2 regions of the Singulisphaera rosea genome follow, and region 2 is predicted to be linked to the other one. Evidence: riboswitches for the same ligand, from Rfam matches in the RefSeq annotation. Region 2 holds a riboswitch; the other holds the start of a gene.
The links. A riboswitch is a leader RNA that binds a small molecule or an ion and turns the genes downstream of it on or off. The one in region 2 is predicted to bind cyclic di-AMP.
Positions count from the first base shown of each region.

Region 1: it holds a riboswitch for cyclic di-AMP, as region 2 does, so the genes downstream of both, ACYOEI_RS14295 (amino acid permease) here and ACYOEI_RS21705 (universal stress protein) in region 2, are expected to answer to the same signal.

Region 1 is NZ_JBTYIP020000006.1:363,283-370,157, reverse strand. It holds gene ACYOEI_RS14320 (hypothetical protein) at 1-94, opposite strand, end outside; gene kdsA (3-deoxy-8-phosphooctulonate synthase) at 427-1,269, opposite strand; gene ACYOEI_RS14310 (diacylglycerol/lipid kinase family protein) at 1,396-2,412, opposite strand; gene ACYOEI_RS14305 (hypothetical protein) at 2,626-3,210, opposite strand; gene ACYOEI_RS14300 (isocitrate/isopropylmalate family dehydrogenase) at 3,535-4,602, shown strand; cyclic di-AMP (ydaO/yuaA leader) riboswitch at 4,715-4,860, shown strand; gene ACYOEI_RS14295 (amino acid permease) at 4,987-6,875, shown strand, end outside.
Region 2 is NZ_JBTYIP020000013.1:112,467-119,341, forward strand. It holds gene ACYOEI_RS21690 (hypothetical protein) at 1-1,296, opposite strand, end outside; gene ACYOEI_RS21695 (hypothetical protein) at 1,293-1,838, opposite strand; gene ACYOEI_RS21700 (RNA polymerase sigma factor) at 1,808-2,317, opposite strand; cyclic di-AMP (ydaO/yuaA leader) riboswitch at 2,531-2,672, shown strand; gene ACYOEI_RS21705 (universal stress protein) at 2,820-3,545, shown strand; gene ACYOEI_RS21710 (hypothetical protein) at 4,063-4,332, opposite strand; gene ACYOEI_RS21715 (WD40 domain-containing protein) at 4,885-6,875, shown strand, end outside.

The DNA.
Region 1 (6,875 bases), on a different contig from region 2:
CCCGAGGGGGCGGCGTGGTGGGCGCATAGTTGCAGCCGGCCAGCGTCGAGGCGAGGCCAAAGAGCAGACTCCAAGGACGGACGCGCCGTTTCAAAGGGGCAACTCCTGATAATCCGTCGGAGAGAGGGAATCCAAGGCCGTCGTTCAACAGTGGACGACGCCTCCGCCTGGCCCGCGACGATGGGTGAAGAAAAGAAGGAGGTTCGAGGATGGATCTCGAGGACACCGCGGAATTTCCGACCCCCCTATTCTGCGAATTGGGGCCGGGCGCGGCGAGGCCATTGCCGGTCTCGGCGGTCATTTTTCCTGAGATACGCTCCGAAGGACGCGTCGGTTCGATCGGCCCAGGAAGAAAGCGAAGCGGGACGTCCCCGGGCGATCACCCGGGACGTCGGCCAGTTGCGGGGGCGGGATGCGGTGCGGGGTTCAGCAACCCGAGGTTTCGATCGCCTCCCGGATGCGGAGGCAGGTGCGGAGCAAGCCGGGGAGGTCGTCGAGCCGGAGGGCGTTCGGGCCGTCGGAGAGGGCTTCGTCGGGGCGGGGGTGGACTTCCAGGAAGAGGGCGTCGCAGCCGGTAGCCACGGCCGCCTTGGTCAGATACGGGACCATCTCGCGTTCGCCGGAGGTCACGGTGCCCCCGGCGCCGGCGCTCGGGAGTTGGACCGAGTGGGTGGCGTCGAAGACGACGGGGGCGCCCGTCGCCTGCATCAGGGGGATTGCCCGGAAGTCGTTGACGAGCCGGCCGTAGCCGAACGTCGTCCCACGCTCGGTGAGGAGGATCCCCGCGTCGCTCTGGGAAGCGACCTTGGCGACCACATTCGACATGTCCCAGGGGGCCATGAACTGCCCCTTCTTCACGTTCAGAGGCCGCCCGGTCGCCGCCGCCGCCTCGAGGAGGTCGGTCTGCCTCGCGAGGAAGGCGGGGATCTGCAAAAGATCGACGACCTCGGCGATCGGCGCCGCCTGGTGGCTCTCGTGGACGTCGGTCGTCACCGGCAGGCCGGTCTCGGCCTTGACCCGCTCGAAGACTCTCAGCCCTTCCTCGAGCCCAGGGCCCCGGAAGCTCGACTTCGACGTGCGGTTAGCCTTGTCGAAGGACGCCTTGAAGACCAGGGGGACCCCCAGCTCGGCACTGATCTCGGCGAGTCGACGCGCGATGACCAGGGTGAGGTCGTTCGGCTCCATGACGCAAGGGCCGCAGATCAAGGCCAGCGGGCGTCCTCGGCCGATCGTCGTCGGCCCGATGGAAACGGGGTTCAACACGGCCATGCTCTAGTCCCTTCCCTTCCTTGGGGGGGAGGAGGACGAGACAAGACGCGTCGCCCCTCCGCAATCGCCCGGCCCGATCTTATCGCAGGGCGACAGGGCTGACGACCCGAACCGCATCGAGCCGGCTCAGGCGCAGGGCACCATGACGTCGATCGCGCGAGGTAGGACCTCGATCGTCCAGGTCCCTTCGGGCCGGGACGGCGACGCGACGTATCCTCCGGGATCCCCGTCGAGCTGGACCGGGACTCGCTCGGCCGAGGAAATCTCCACGCGGCGGACCTTGCGATGGTAGATGCCGGGACGATCGAGGTGGAGGCCGCGGACGACCATCCAGAGGTAGTGGAGCGATCGCAACGGGCCGGCGTCGCGGAAGACGACAAGGTCGAGCCAGCCGTCGTCCCCCTTCGCCGAAGGGGCAAATGGCAATCCTAGAGCGTATCGGGGCAGGTTGAAGAGGAAGGCGGTGGCCCCGACCAGCGTCTCCTCGGCCCCCGGATCGGCGATCGAGAGGGTCAGGGACGGGAACCGATAGGAAAAGCTCGAACGGAGGACCGACTCGACATAGGCGCTCCGATTCGTCGGCCGAGGCACCCCCGCCTGACCGATCCGGGTCAGGTGGTGCCTCGTGACGACATCGGCATCGAACCCGATCCCCGCCATCAGGGTGAATCGCCGAGTCCCGGTGTCGCCCAGGTCGATCCGGGCGACCTTCCCTTCCGCGATGGTCGCGGCCAGGTGCGCAGGCGTCCCGTTCAACCCGAAATGGCGGGCGAACAGGTTTTCGGTCCCCGCGGGGAGGACCGTGATCGGGACCTTCGGGTGCTCATTGACCAGGGCCGCGACGGTGCCGTCGCCCCCGGCGGCAACCAGGCAACGGCACCTCGGATCTCGAGAAGACTCGTCGACCAGGGCCGCCCGTTCGTCCAGGCTCCAGGCGACGCGAGCCTCCAGCCCCCGACGCTCGAGCTCGTGGACGAGGCGTTCCACGCGTCGTTTTCCTTTTCCACGACCGGAGCCCGGGTTGGCCGCAATCCCGACCCAGGGTTGTTCGAGCGTGGGGATCTTCGAGGGGGTTGGCGACGGGGCGGATGCCCGGGATCCGATCCAGCCGGCTCTCCATCGTCTTCCGGAACCCTCGGTCATCCTGGAACCTTTGGACAAGTGTCAAAGATGTATCCGCACGCGGAGGATCGTGCATTCTGGCACGATCCTCAGAATCGCGTCAATGCCAGTAAAAATTTGATGAAGAGATTCGCAAGATATGGTGGAACGCCCTCCGAACACATCAGGGCGCAAGCAAAACCCCGCGCCGAATGACGCGGGGCCTCTTTGATTGACAGCTCCCGGATGATCCGCTCAGCGCGTCACAGGGCTGAGGAGCGAGGCCGAGCGAGCCGGGGGGGTAGAGCCACCCCGGAGCAGGCGTTCGACCAGCTTGCGGTTCGCATCGAGGGTGCTCTTGAACTCCTCGCGGAGCTTGGAGAGTTGATCCATCAGTTGGTTCGTCTCGCCTTTGAGCCTCTCGACGTCGGCGAGGGCGGCTCCCTTGGCCTTCTCTTCTTCCTGGGCCTCGGTCTTGCGATGCTCGCGGGTCGACTCCGCGCTGGCGAGGGCGGCCTTCAGCGTGTCGAGTTGGACGTCGACGGCGGTCTTGATCTGGGTCGTCTCGGCCCGGGCACGCTCGATCTCCGCGAGCTTCGAGCGGATCACCACATGATTCGTCTCGGCCGTCGACTGGGCCAAGGCGATCTGGTCCTTCAATCCATGGCTCATCGCCTCGTTATCGGCAACCTGCTTTTCGAGCGTCTTGATGTTGCCCTCGAGCTTCTTAAGCGCCATGGTCCACTCGGTATTGAGGTTGGCCACGGAAGCGACGAGGATGATCCAGATGGGCAAGACCAGCAGAACCAGGACGACCAAAACTTTCCCGGCGGTGGACATCGGAGCTCTCCTGCGGGCGGGAAATCGGGGGAACACCCTCACGCCGCTCCGGCGAGACGGCGATTCGAGTCGGGGAGATCGAAAACCGACCGGACGCGCGTCGGCGCAGGATATCCCAATATAACTCGCGAAATGGCGAGCCGCCAAGCGAGTGGAACGGTTTGGCGACGGATCGGACCGATTCCGACGAGCGAGGCACGTTTGACGGCCTTCGGGGGGGATCCCTACAATCAAGGACCCTCCCATATCCCGGAAGGTCCCGTCGGCCATCTCCTTTGACTTGATGGCGGTAAGCGGACTGAGCGTGAAAGGCCCTTCTGTACCATGCGTCCGACGTATCAGGTCACCGAATTGCTGGGCGACGGGATTGGCCCGGAGCTGTCGAAGGCGATCCACACCCTGGCCGATTCGCTCCCGATCCGCCTCGAATTCATCCCCGTCGACCTGTCCCTCGAGAACCGGAGAGCCCGCGGCAGGGCGGTCTATGACGAGGCCGTCGAGAAGGTCGGCACAACTCTCGTCGCGCTCAAGCACCCGACCGTCACGGCCGAAGAAAGCCCGAACGCCGTGCTCAGGCGTCGCCTCGACCTCTCGGTGATCCATCGCCCCGTCTATACCATCCCCGGCGTCCCGACCAACTTCCGACGCGAGCTCGACCTGGACATCGTCCGAATCGCCACGGGCGGCACCTACGACGACCCCGGCCGCCTGATCGGCGACGACGGTGCCGTCAGCCTGCGCATCGTCGAGAAGCGTCCCGTCCGCGAGGCCGCCCGCTACGCGTTCACCCTCGCGCGGCGCACGGGCAACAAGCGGGTCACGAGCGCGTCGAAATACACGATCCAGAAGGCGACCGACGGCCTCTTCGAGAGCGTCGTCAAAGAAGTCGCCGGTCAGTTCCCCGAGGTCCCGCACAACACCGAGCTCTTCGACGCCCTGCTCGGCAAGGTGATCATGGTGCCGGAGAAGTTCCAGATCGTGCTCGTCCTGAACGAGTACGGCGACTTCCTCTCCGACATGGCCTGCGGCCTCGCCGGCTCGCTCGGCATCGGCGCGAGCGCGAACCTCGCGTTCGACCCCGCGGCGGTCGTCCGAGTCGCCCTCTTCGACGCCGCCCACGGCACCGCCCCCGACATCGCCGGCAAAAACCTCGCGAACCCGACGGCGATCTTCCTCGCGCTCTCGATGCTCCTCTACCAGGTCGGCGAGACCGACCTCGGCCGAACCGTCCGGACGGCGACCCTCGACCTGCTCCGCGATGGGGTCTGCACCCGAGACCTCGGAGGCCAGGAGTCGACCGATTCGTTCACCGCCGCCGTGGCCGCCGAGATCGCGAAGCGGTCCGCCCCCGCCAGCTCGGAGGACGGAGTTTCTCCCCCCCAAACTCCGTGACGATTCCGATAAACAAGCGAATCTACAAGATCGAGGTAGCCTCGCGGCGTCTCTTGACGTTGGCATCGAGGTTGCTTTTAATTCACCTCGCTTTTGTTCCCGGGGGACCTGATCCGTGCTAGCGCCGAATCCCACCGACATTCGGGGGAACGGGGGAACCACTCAATTATTGGGGCGAATCGCGGCATGACTCTCGCGACGGGGCACCTCCGGCTCCGAGCCCGACAGCTAACCTCGTAGGCGTCCGAGGGGACTTTCCCGCCGGCCGATCTCTCGGTCGGCGATTCCCGGCTTCGTCAAGCCGGCCCCACTTGCACTCTGAAGACTCCCCGGTACGAACCGAATCCGGTTCGCTCGATGCTCGGGAAGGAAATGACGGTCGACATGTTGACCACTGGGGAACGTCCGCGCGAATTGCACTGGTATCACGCCGGGCCGATGCTCTTCGGCGACTGGGGCACCAGCCGACTCTACGTCCTCGGACTTGCGTTCGCCTTCACCGGACGGTCGTCGTTCTGGCACATCGTCGCGATGTGCGCGTTGATGATCGGCGTCGGTTGGAGCTACGAGATCATCTGCCGCCTCTTCCCCGACGGCGGCGGCGTCTACTCGTCGGCGCAGCGTCGGTCGCAGCTCCTGGCCGTGATCGGGGGACTGCTCCTCTGCGCCGACTACGTCGTCACGGCCTCGATGTCGTGCCTCGACGGGTTCCACTACCTCGGCGTCCACGAGTTGAGGTTCCTCGGCTTTCCGCTCGACGCCGTCTTCGCGGCCCTCACGATCATCGTCATCGGCCTGCTGAACCAGTTCGGCCCGACCAAGACCGGGACGATCGCCATGCTCGTGGCGGTCGCGACGATCATCCTGACGCTCATCATCGGCATCGCCTGTCTGCCGCACGTCTCGCAGATGCGGGTCGAGTCGCCGTTCAACAAGGGGATGTGGACCTCCTGGGTCGGCTTCACCGAGATTGTCCTCGCCCTCTCAGGGGTCGAGGCAGTCGCCAACATGACCGGGATCATGGTCCAGCCGGTGGAGAAGACCGCAAGGCGGGCGATCCTGCCGGTCCTCACCGAGATCGTGATCCTGAACCTGATCCTCGCGGCGGCAATGAACGCCCTCCCCGACTCGGTCCTCTACGAACGCGGCCCGACCGGCGACCTCCTCCACACCGGCGACATGCTCAAGGTGATCGCCGCACGATACGTCGGGCCGATCTTCGCCGCCGTCAGCTCGATCGTCTTCGCGATCCTGCTCTTCTCGGCGGTGAACACCGCGCTCGTCGGCGTCGTCTCGATCCAGTTCATGCTCTCACGCGACAAGGAGCTACCGAAGGCCTTCGGCGGCCTGAACCGCTACGGGATGCCGATCCTCCCCCTGGTCGTCGGGACGGCCATCCCGGCGCTGGTGGTCCTGCTCTTTCCCAACGTTGAGAAGCTCTCCGGCCTGTACGCCATCGGCGTCGTCGGCGCGATCTCGATCAACCTCGCGACGACCTCGACGAACAAGGAGCTCGCCCTCAAGACTTGGGAACGAGTGTTCATGATGAGCCTAACGGTCATCATGATCTGCATCGGGATCACGATCTGCATCGTCAAGCCGCACGCCCGAAGCTTCGCACTCCTCGTGCTGGTCACGGGGCTCGCCGCCAGAATCGCCACGGTCGTGACCAACCGCGCCGTGCCGATCGCCAAGTCGACGCGCAACGCCTACCTCGCATTCGCAGTCGCCGCGGTGATCGTCGAGTTGGGCCTCTCGCTGACCCTCGGCGAATCGACGCAGGTCCTCTACCGCCACGAAATCCCGGGGGCGGGCCCGGTCGTCATCCGGATGGCCGACTTCGGCTTCTTGCTCATGCTCGGGGTGGCCACCACCACCGGCTACGCGAGCTACCGCACCCAGTCTTACCGCGCCGCGCTCATCGCCGCCGAGCACTCGGCCCCGACCGCCCCGAAACGCCCCCTGATGATCCAGGCCGGCGCCTATACCGCGAAGGAACGGATCATGGTCGCCACCCAGGGGAACCCGAGGCTGATCGAATTCGCCCTCAAGGAATGCAAGAACCGGCAGGCCGAGCTCGACATCCTGTTCATCCGCCACCTCGCGGTGACGCCAATGGGCCCCACGACCCCACCCAAGCTCGACGAAGACGAGCAGGCCCTGGCGCTCTTCGACCGGCTCCGCGAAAACGCGAAGACCGTCGGCGTCCCGCTCCGGCTCCTCTACGGGGTCGCGCGAGACATCCCCGACGCCATCCTCGACATGGCCGTCAC
Region 2 (6,875 bases):
GATCGCCTCGATGCACTGGATCGCGGCGAGGCGACGCTCGCCCCGGGCCGAGGCGACGCGCACGGAATGGGTGGCCGGCAGCACCTCTTCGAAGGGGATCCCTCGGTTCGTCCCCCCGTGGCTGGCGCTGACCGCGTGATCGGCCTCCACGTAGCCCTTGTAGGCCTGGTAATAGGGGAGATTGCCCCACTTGGCGACCTCGTCGCGAAGCTGCTCGTACACGGTCATGGAGTTGAGCGCGACGACCTGGATCGCCGGCATCGCCTCGACCTGCGCCGCGGGACGCCCCCGGGCAATCAGCGCGAGCTTGGCGTCGGGATAGGCCCGGGCCACCAGCGCGGCGAAGATCAGCCGCTTGTTCCACTCCTCGAGTCGAGGATTGGCCGAAGGGCTATCCACGCGAGCCCCGCCCCAGATGCCATTGAAGAGGCTGAGCTCGGGAAGCAACTGGTCGACGAAGGAGCGCGCCCGGTCGAGGCTCCAGACCTCCCCTCCGAGGTCTTTGAGTCCGGGGATCTCCCGCTCGAGCATGAATCGCTCGCCTTCGATCCCGTACGACACGTCGATCAGGGGCCGGGGGAGATTCGCCAGGGCCCAGTAGAGGTTGGGCGATTTCGGGATCTGGATCAGGTCCTCGGCCACCCCGGCCATGACCTGGCTGATGGCGAGGCCGACCAACGACTGGATGACCGACGTCCCTTTCGCGACGTGGCGGCCCAGCACGAAGCCCGTCCGCAGCCATTTGATCGCCTCTTCGGGATGCCCGTCCAGGATCTCGAGCCGGGCCTTGAGGGCGACGAGGCGGGCCAGGGTCCGCGATTCCTGGATATCCGGGAGCATGAGCGCGAAGCCCTCGTCGCGGAGGTCGAACTCCCAGTTGCAGTCATCCCGACGCGCGCCCAATTCAACCTCGCGGAGGGCGTTCCGGTACGTGACCAGTTGCTTCCGCGCCTCCTCTCGGGGGATGTCCTGGATCGCGCCGGCGACCCAGTCGTTGATCGATTCGTCGACCGAAGGCTTCCGAGTGGGGGACTTCTCGGCCTGGGCTTGGAGCAGCAGCCGATACCTCGTCTCGATGACCATCTGGAGCGCACGGTGGTAGAAGACCGCGGCGTTGCCCGGGATGAGGTCGCGGCGTTCGGGGATGAGCCGGTACTTGAGCGCGGGCACCGGCGCGGCGGCCGGGCGGAGCTCGATGACCTTCGGCGGCAGGGGCTTCGGCATCGGTTGCGCCCCCGAGGATGCGGGCACGAGCGCCGCCGCGAGGCCGACGAAACACAACAACGGGCGAATCATGAGGGACCTCCTGGTTCGAGGACATTTTCATATTCAAATCGCCGCGACGCGGGCGAGGACTCCGAGGGGTCGCCCGAGTGCGTGGACAGGTCGCCGGAATGCGTGAGCAAAGGGGGAGGCTCGGGCAAGCCTTCGACGCCGAACCGCAACACCTGGCGCCGGAGCCCGAGCGAGGCGGACTCCGAAGGCCACGACGGCTCCGACCCTCGAGAAGATGCCGGAGGGGCCTGGCTCAAGATGACGACGGGGGGGCCCTCCTCAACGGGCAGGGCCGGTTTCTCCTTGACGATCACGACGCGTTCGACAACTCGAGGGGTAGGGCGAGCGGCCAGGAAGGCCCCCTCCGTGAGCGCCAACGCCGCGAGCGATGCCGCGAGCGAGGGCCAGGCCCATCGGCCTCGGGATGAGGTCGGCGATTGGACCGAGGCCCGCCCGGCCTCGTACATCAGCCGGTCGCGATCGAGCCGGCTCTTCGCCGGGATGAGGTCCCTCAGGGAGGACTCGAGGGCCGTCAATTCGGGGTCGGACGAGTCTTTTGACATGACACCCCCAGGCGTTCTCTCAAGGCCGAAAGTCCCGCGGAATAGAGCCGGTGTGCGGTGCTCGAGGAGCAGCCCGCCACCTCGGCGACCTGCTCGAACGTCAGGCCGCCCCAGAGGTGGGCGACGATCACCTCGCGTTGCTCGACGGGCAGCGTGCGGAGCGCCTCCGCCGCGGCCTCGGGGTCGAGCCGTTCCGCCGTCGCCGAGGACGGGGCCGGCTCGAACCAGTCCGGGGCCTTGGTCGCCGCCTCGGCCTCGTGGCGGCGCCTCCGCTTCGAGGCCAGGCCCGCGCTGATCGCCCCGTTGCGCACGACCCGGAACAACCAGGCCGCCGGGCGACTCGGCACTAACCCTTGTGCCGAGAGCTTCAGGAACGCCTCCTGCACGACATCCTCGGGGACGTCGCACCACTGGCGAGCATAAAGCTCCAGCGCGGCCGAATGCCGATCGAGCAGCCGTCCCAGCAGATCAAAGTCCATGCGTGACTTCCGTCGCCCCGAAGCTCAAAGCAACCGTCCTACCCCTAGGACGACTGTCGCACGATTCCATCCCAAAATTTTTCCACCGGCGGCAACTCATCCCCAGCTCTTTCCGTCTTTAGGGAAATGAGCGTCGGTTGGGACAAAATACCAGGGGCTTCACCATTGACGGTCGGGCCGGGTCGCGGTGGAATGAACGTCCAGATGGGACGCTGTTGACGATCGCCGAGTCTCCCGGGGGGCCGGGAGAGCGGGGGAACCACCCAATTGGGGCGAATCGTGCCGAGACGGCACGACGGGGCACCTTCGGCTCCGAGCCCGTCAGCTAACCTCGCAGGCGTCCGAGGGGTCACTCGCTCCGGCCGAAGTCCTACGGTCCGAGCCTCACCGACCGTTGAGGTCGGTCCCCGCAGCCCCCACGTCCCTCCCTTGATAGGGAGGGAGCGTCCGGCCAAATGCCCCGGGCCGGACCTTTGGTGTGGGACAAGGCAGCGAAAATCCGATGCGCGATCCTCGGCGTCTCTGGGCCGTCGTCCTGCTCGCGGTCGTCAGCCTCCTTGCGCTGATCGCCTCGGGGCTCCTGGACTGGATCACGAGTCTCCTGTTCCTGGGCCTGGAATTCCTCGTCGAGTCGCTCCGTCCCCTCTGGGAGCGGCCGAAAAAGCACCGGCACCGGACCCAACCCCGGGGACGCCGCCTCGCGGAATCCTCGGCGCGACCTCGGCGCCTCTCCCATCGCAAGGGCCGGTCGAAGCGCTCAACCTCCGAGGTGGTGACGGAGATTTCCCCCAACCCGGCCGCCTCGCACGCCCGGACCCGGATCCTCGTCCCCCTGAGCGCCGATCGCCCGGGCCTGGTCGCGTTCGCCCTGGAGGAATGCCGCGAGCGGCAGGCCGAGCTCCTCCTCCTGTTCCTCCGCCCGATCGCCGTGACGCCGATGGGCCCCAACCCCCTCCCCACGCTGGCCGAGGACGCGCAAGCCCTGGCCGCGCTCGACCGCATCAACGGCGAAGCCCTTCGCGCCGGCGTCCCGATCCGCCCCCTCTACGAGACCACCCGAGACATGCCCCAGACCATCCTGGACGTCGCCCGCGCCCAACGCGCCGACCTCGTCCTGATGGAAGCCACCCGCCGCAACATCCTCTGGCGTGCCCTCTTCGGAGACGAGGTCCGATCCGTCCTCGCCCACCTCCCCGAACGCGTCGGCCTGCTGCTCCACGCGGCGTGAGGGTAGTGCCACAACGAGAACGTTCTGGGCATGTGAACTTTAGAATCACAAAATAGTTGATCTACAAATATTTCAGTTTCACTATTGAAACTGAGGGTGAACGTACCGCGCGGACCGTCGTAGTTGAAAACGCAATAGCGGAGGGCGTCCCGGCCGATCAAGGCAAGATAGCCGCGTGTCGCATAGTCGGCGGCGATGACGCCAACGACCATGGCCAACGGGTAGGAAGGCCCGCCCAGACTGAACTGGGCGCCGTACTCATCGCGAACTTCCCCCTGCGGATCAGTCGTCGAGGTCAGGACGGGGACGGGTCCCCAAAACTCGAGCTTTAGACTTTCGATGACAAGTTCGTCGAGGGCCGACTCACTGGCCCCAGTATCGATCAGGGCAGGTATGGTGACCGGGGCCGTGACGGGTAGGTTCAAGCGGAGGAGCGAGGCCCTTTCTTCTTGCGGGCTTATGGGCACTTGCGAGTCGATGATCGGGCCGAGCTCGCTCGTGCGGCCGGTGAGCAACGTCATCGGGGCAGGTCGTGGGAGAATCGACGGATCGGTTCCTCTTTGAGGATCTGCTTCACCATAAAGGGTGCCGAACCAAACCGTTGGTGCGCCGCATCCAACGCCTCGGCCCGGTCGGGCCAGATCCCGAGGACTTGGTCGTCCTTGATGACCACGAACGAGCCTTCGAATGGGAGGAATTCATCCCGGTGAGCCTCGAACGCCGCCTCCTCTCTCGCGAATTTCGCGGTGTTGATGACTTCGCGATGGAGGGACTGCGATTGAGACATTCCAGTCTCCCTTGATTCGGAATCACCCGGTGCTTCTCACTTCAGAGAAACGCCACTCGATGGCTAACCACCGCAAGAGGTGACTTCTCGAGAAAGGTCGAGCTCGAGCCCCGGAAAGTCGCCGCGACGGCCGAATATCGAGCAAATCCCCAGGTTAGCAGAGATTTCGGTCACGAGCAAACCCACTCGACATAAACTATCCATGATTTAAACAATTAAAAATCTGCCTCATTTTTTTGCTAAGGGAGCGATGCAGGGCAAGAGCCGATTTGAAGTCGAAAGGGACTGGCGGCAGCCCGGTCGTGTTTGCGACGTGTACAGCCCGGAAACGCCACCGATCGGCGACGCTCCTGCCCGCTCCTGCGCCAGATCCAGAATCCTTTTGACGGAGCACATGGACCGCCGGATAATGTGGAATAACTATCGGCCCATGGATGAGCGTTGCCGCGATTTTGTGGAGTTCTCCTTCGTCCCTCGGCCATTCGCCCTCCGGGGACTTGGCCCTTCCCATTGTGGACGGACGCCCCGTGGTCAGGCGAGAAGGACCGGCCGATGGATCTTCTCAACGAGGGTGACGAGCAGGCCAGGTCCGGCGGTCCAAAGCCAACTCCCGGGCCCCTCGACCCTGGGTCGAATGCTGGCCACGAGTCCGCGGTCAGCAAGGAGAACGCGGCGACCGAGGAGGACGTTGTTGGCCGCCCTCGCGCCCAGGAGCCGTCGACGGTTTGGGATGGGCAGGCGCCTGTCGGCGACGTGCTCGCGTCCACCTCGATCGACGACGCGTCAAGACCTCTTGCGTGGCAGGAGCCGGGCGCCACGTTGCGGCAGCCTTGCAGCATGTCGGAATGGCTCGAAGAAGGCCTAGCGGCGGGGGCCCTCGGCTACACTATGGGCGCGGCCATCCCGTCGTCCTGGCGTCGGCCGGCGAGGAATCCGGAGTCGGGGGCCGCCGAGGAAACCGGGGGAGAATCGGGATTCCCGGTCAGGGGTTCAACGCCGACGATCCCCGGATACGAGATCTTCGGCGAGCTGGGCCGCGGCTCGATGGGCGTGGTCTACAAGGCGAGGCAGATTGTCCTCAACCGAGTCTGCGCTCTGAAGATGATCCTGGCGGGCAGCCATGCCTCCGTCGAATCCCGCGTTCGGTTCCTCGCGGAAGCGGAATCGATCGCCCGGCTCGAGCACCAGCACATCGTCCGGATCCACCACATCGGCGAGGCCAACGGCCTGCCGTTCTTCGAGTTGGAGTTTGCCTGGGGGGGTAGCCTCGACCGCCAGCTTGACGGCACGCCCTGGTCGCCGCGACGGGCGACGCCCCTCGTCGAGAAACTCGCTCGAGGGATGGCCGAAGCCCACCGCCAAGGCGTCGTCCACCGCGACCTCAAGCCGGCGAATGTGCTCCTGGACAAGGACGGAACGCCGAAGATCTCCGACTTCGGGCTGGCCAAGGCACTCGACTCCGACGGCGGCTTGACGCTGAGCGGGTCGGTCCTCGGCTCGCCCAGTTACATGGCGCCCGAGCAGGCCGGCGGCAAGACCAAGCAGGTCGGTCCCCCCGCCGACGTCTACGCGCTAGGCGTGATCCTCTACGAACTGCTGACCGGTCGACCGCCGTTCCGCGGGGCGACCGTGCTGGAAACGCTCGACCAGGTGCGCGCGGCCGAGCCCGTGCCCCCATCCCGGCTGGTGCCCCGACTCGACCGCGACATCGAGACCATCTGCCTCACGTGTCTGCACAAGGAGGCCGCGAAGCGGTACGCCAGTGCGTTGGCATTGGCGGAGGACCTGCAGCGGTACTACGAAGGCCGGCCGATCCAGGCGCGGCGGATTTCGAGTCCGGAGCGTGCCTGGCGTTGGTGCCGGCGGAACCGAACCGTCTCGAGCCTGTTGGCTGCCGTGCTGACGCTGCTCATGACAGTCGCGGCAGTGGCCTCGGTCGGCTACGTGCGCGAGGCGTCCGCGCGCGCGACCGCGCGAAAGGCCGAGGGCACGGCCAAGGCCGAAGCGGCACGAGCACGCGCGGCCGAGAACGAGATGCGGCAGCAGTGGTATTCCGCCAGCATGGGGCTGATGCCGTCGGCCTGGGAGAGCGGCAAGGTCGGCCGCGTCCGCGAGCTCCTGGCCGAGACCGAGGTCTACCCCGACCGCGGCTTCGAGTGGTACTACTGGCAGCGGCTCTGCCACCTCGAACTACGCACGCTCATCGGCCACCGCGACGTGATCGCGGCGGTCGCGTGGTCGCCCGACGGGCAGCGTCTGGCGACCGGCAGCGACGACGGATCCGCCAAGATCTGGGACGTCACCAGTGGCCGCTTGCTCCACACGCTCCACGGCCTCGGGGACGGGGCCGCCTCGATGGCCTGGTCGCCAGACGGCCGGCGACTGGCGGTAGGCAGCGGCGACGGCATGGGAAAGGTGTGGGACGTCGCCAGCGGTCGCGAACTGGTCACGCTCCGCGGGCATTCCGCTCGCCTTGCGGCCGTCGCGTGGTCACCCGACAGCCGCAGACTGCTGACCGGAAGCTGGGACGGCACCGCCAAGGT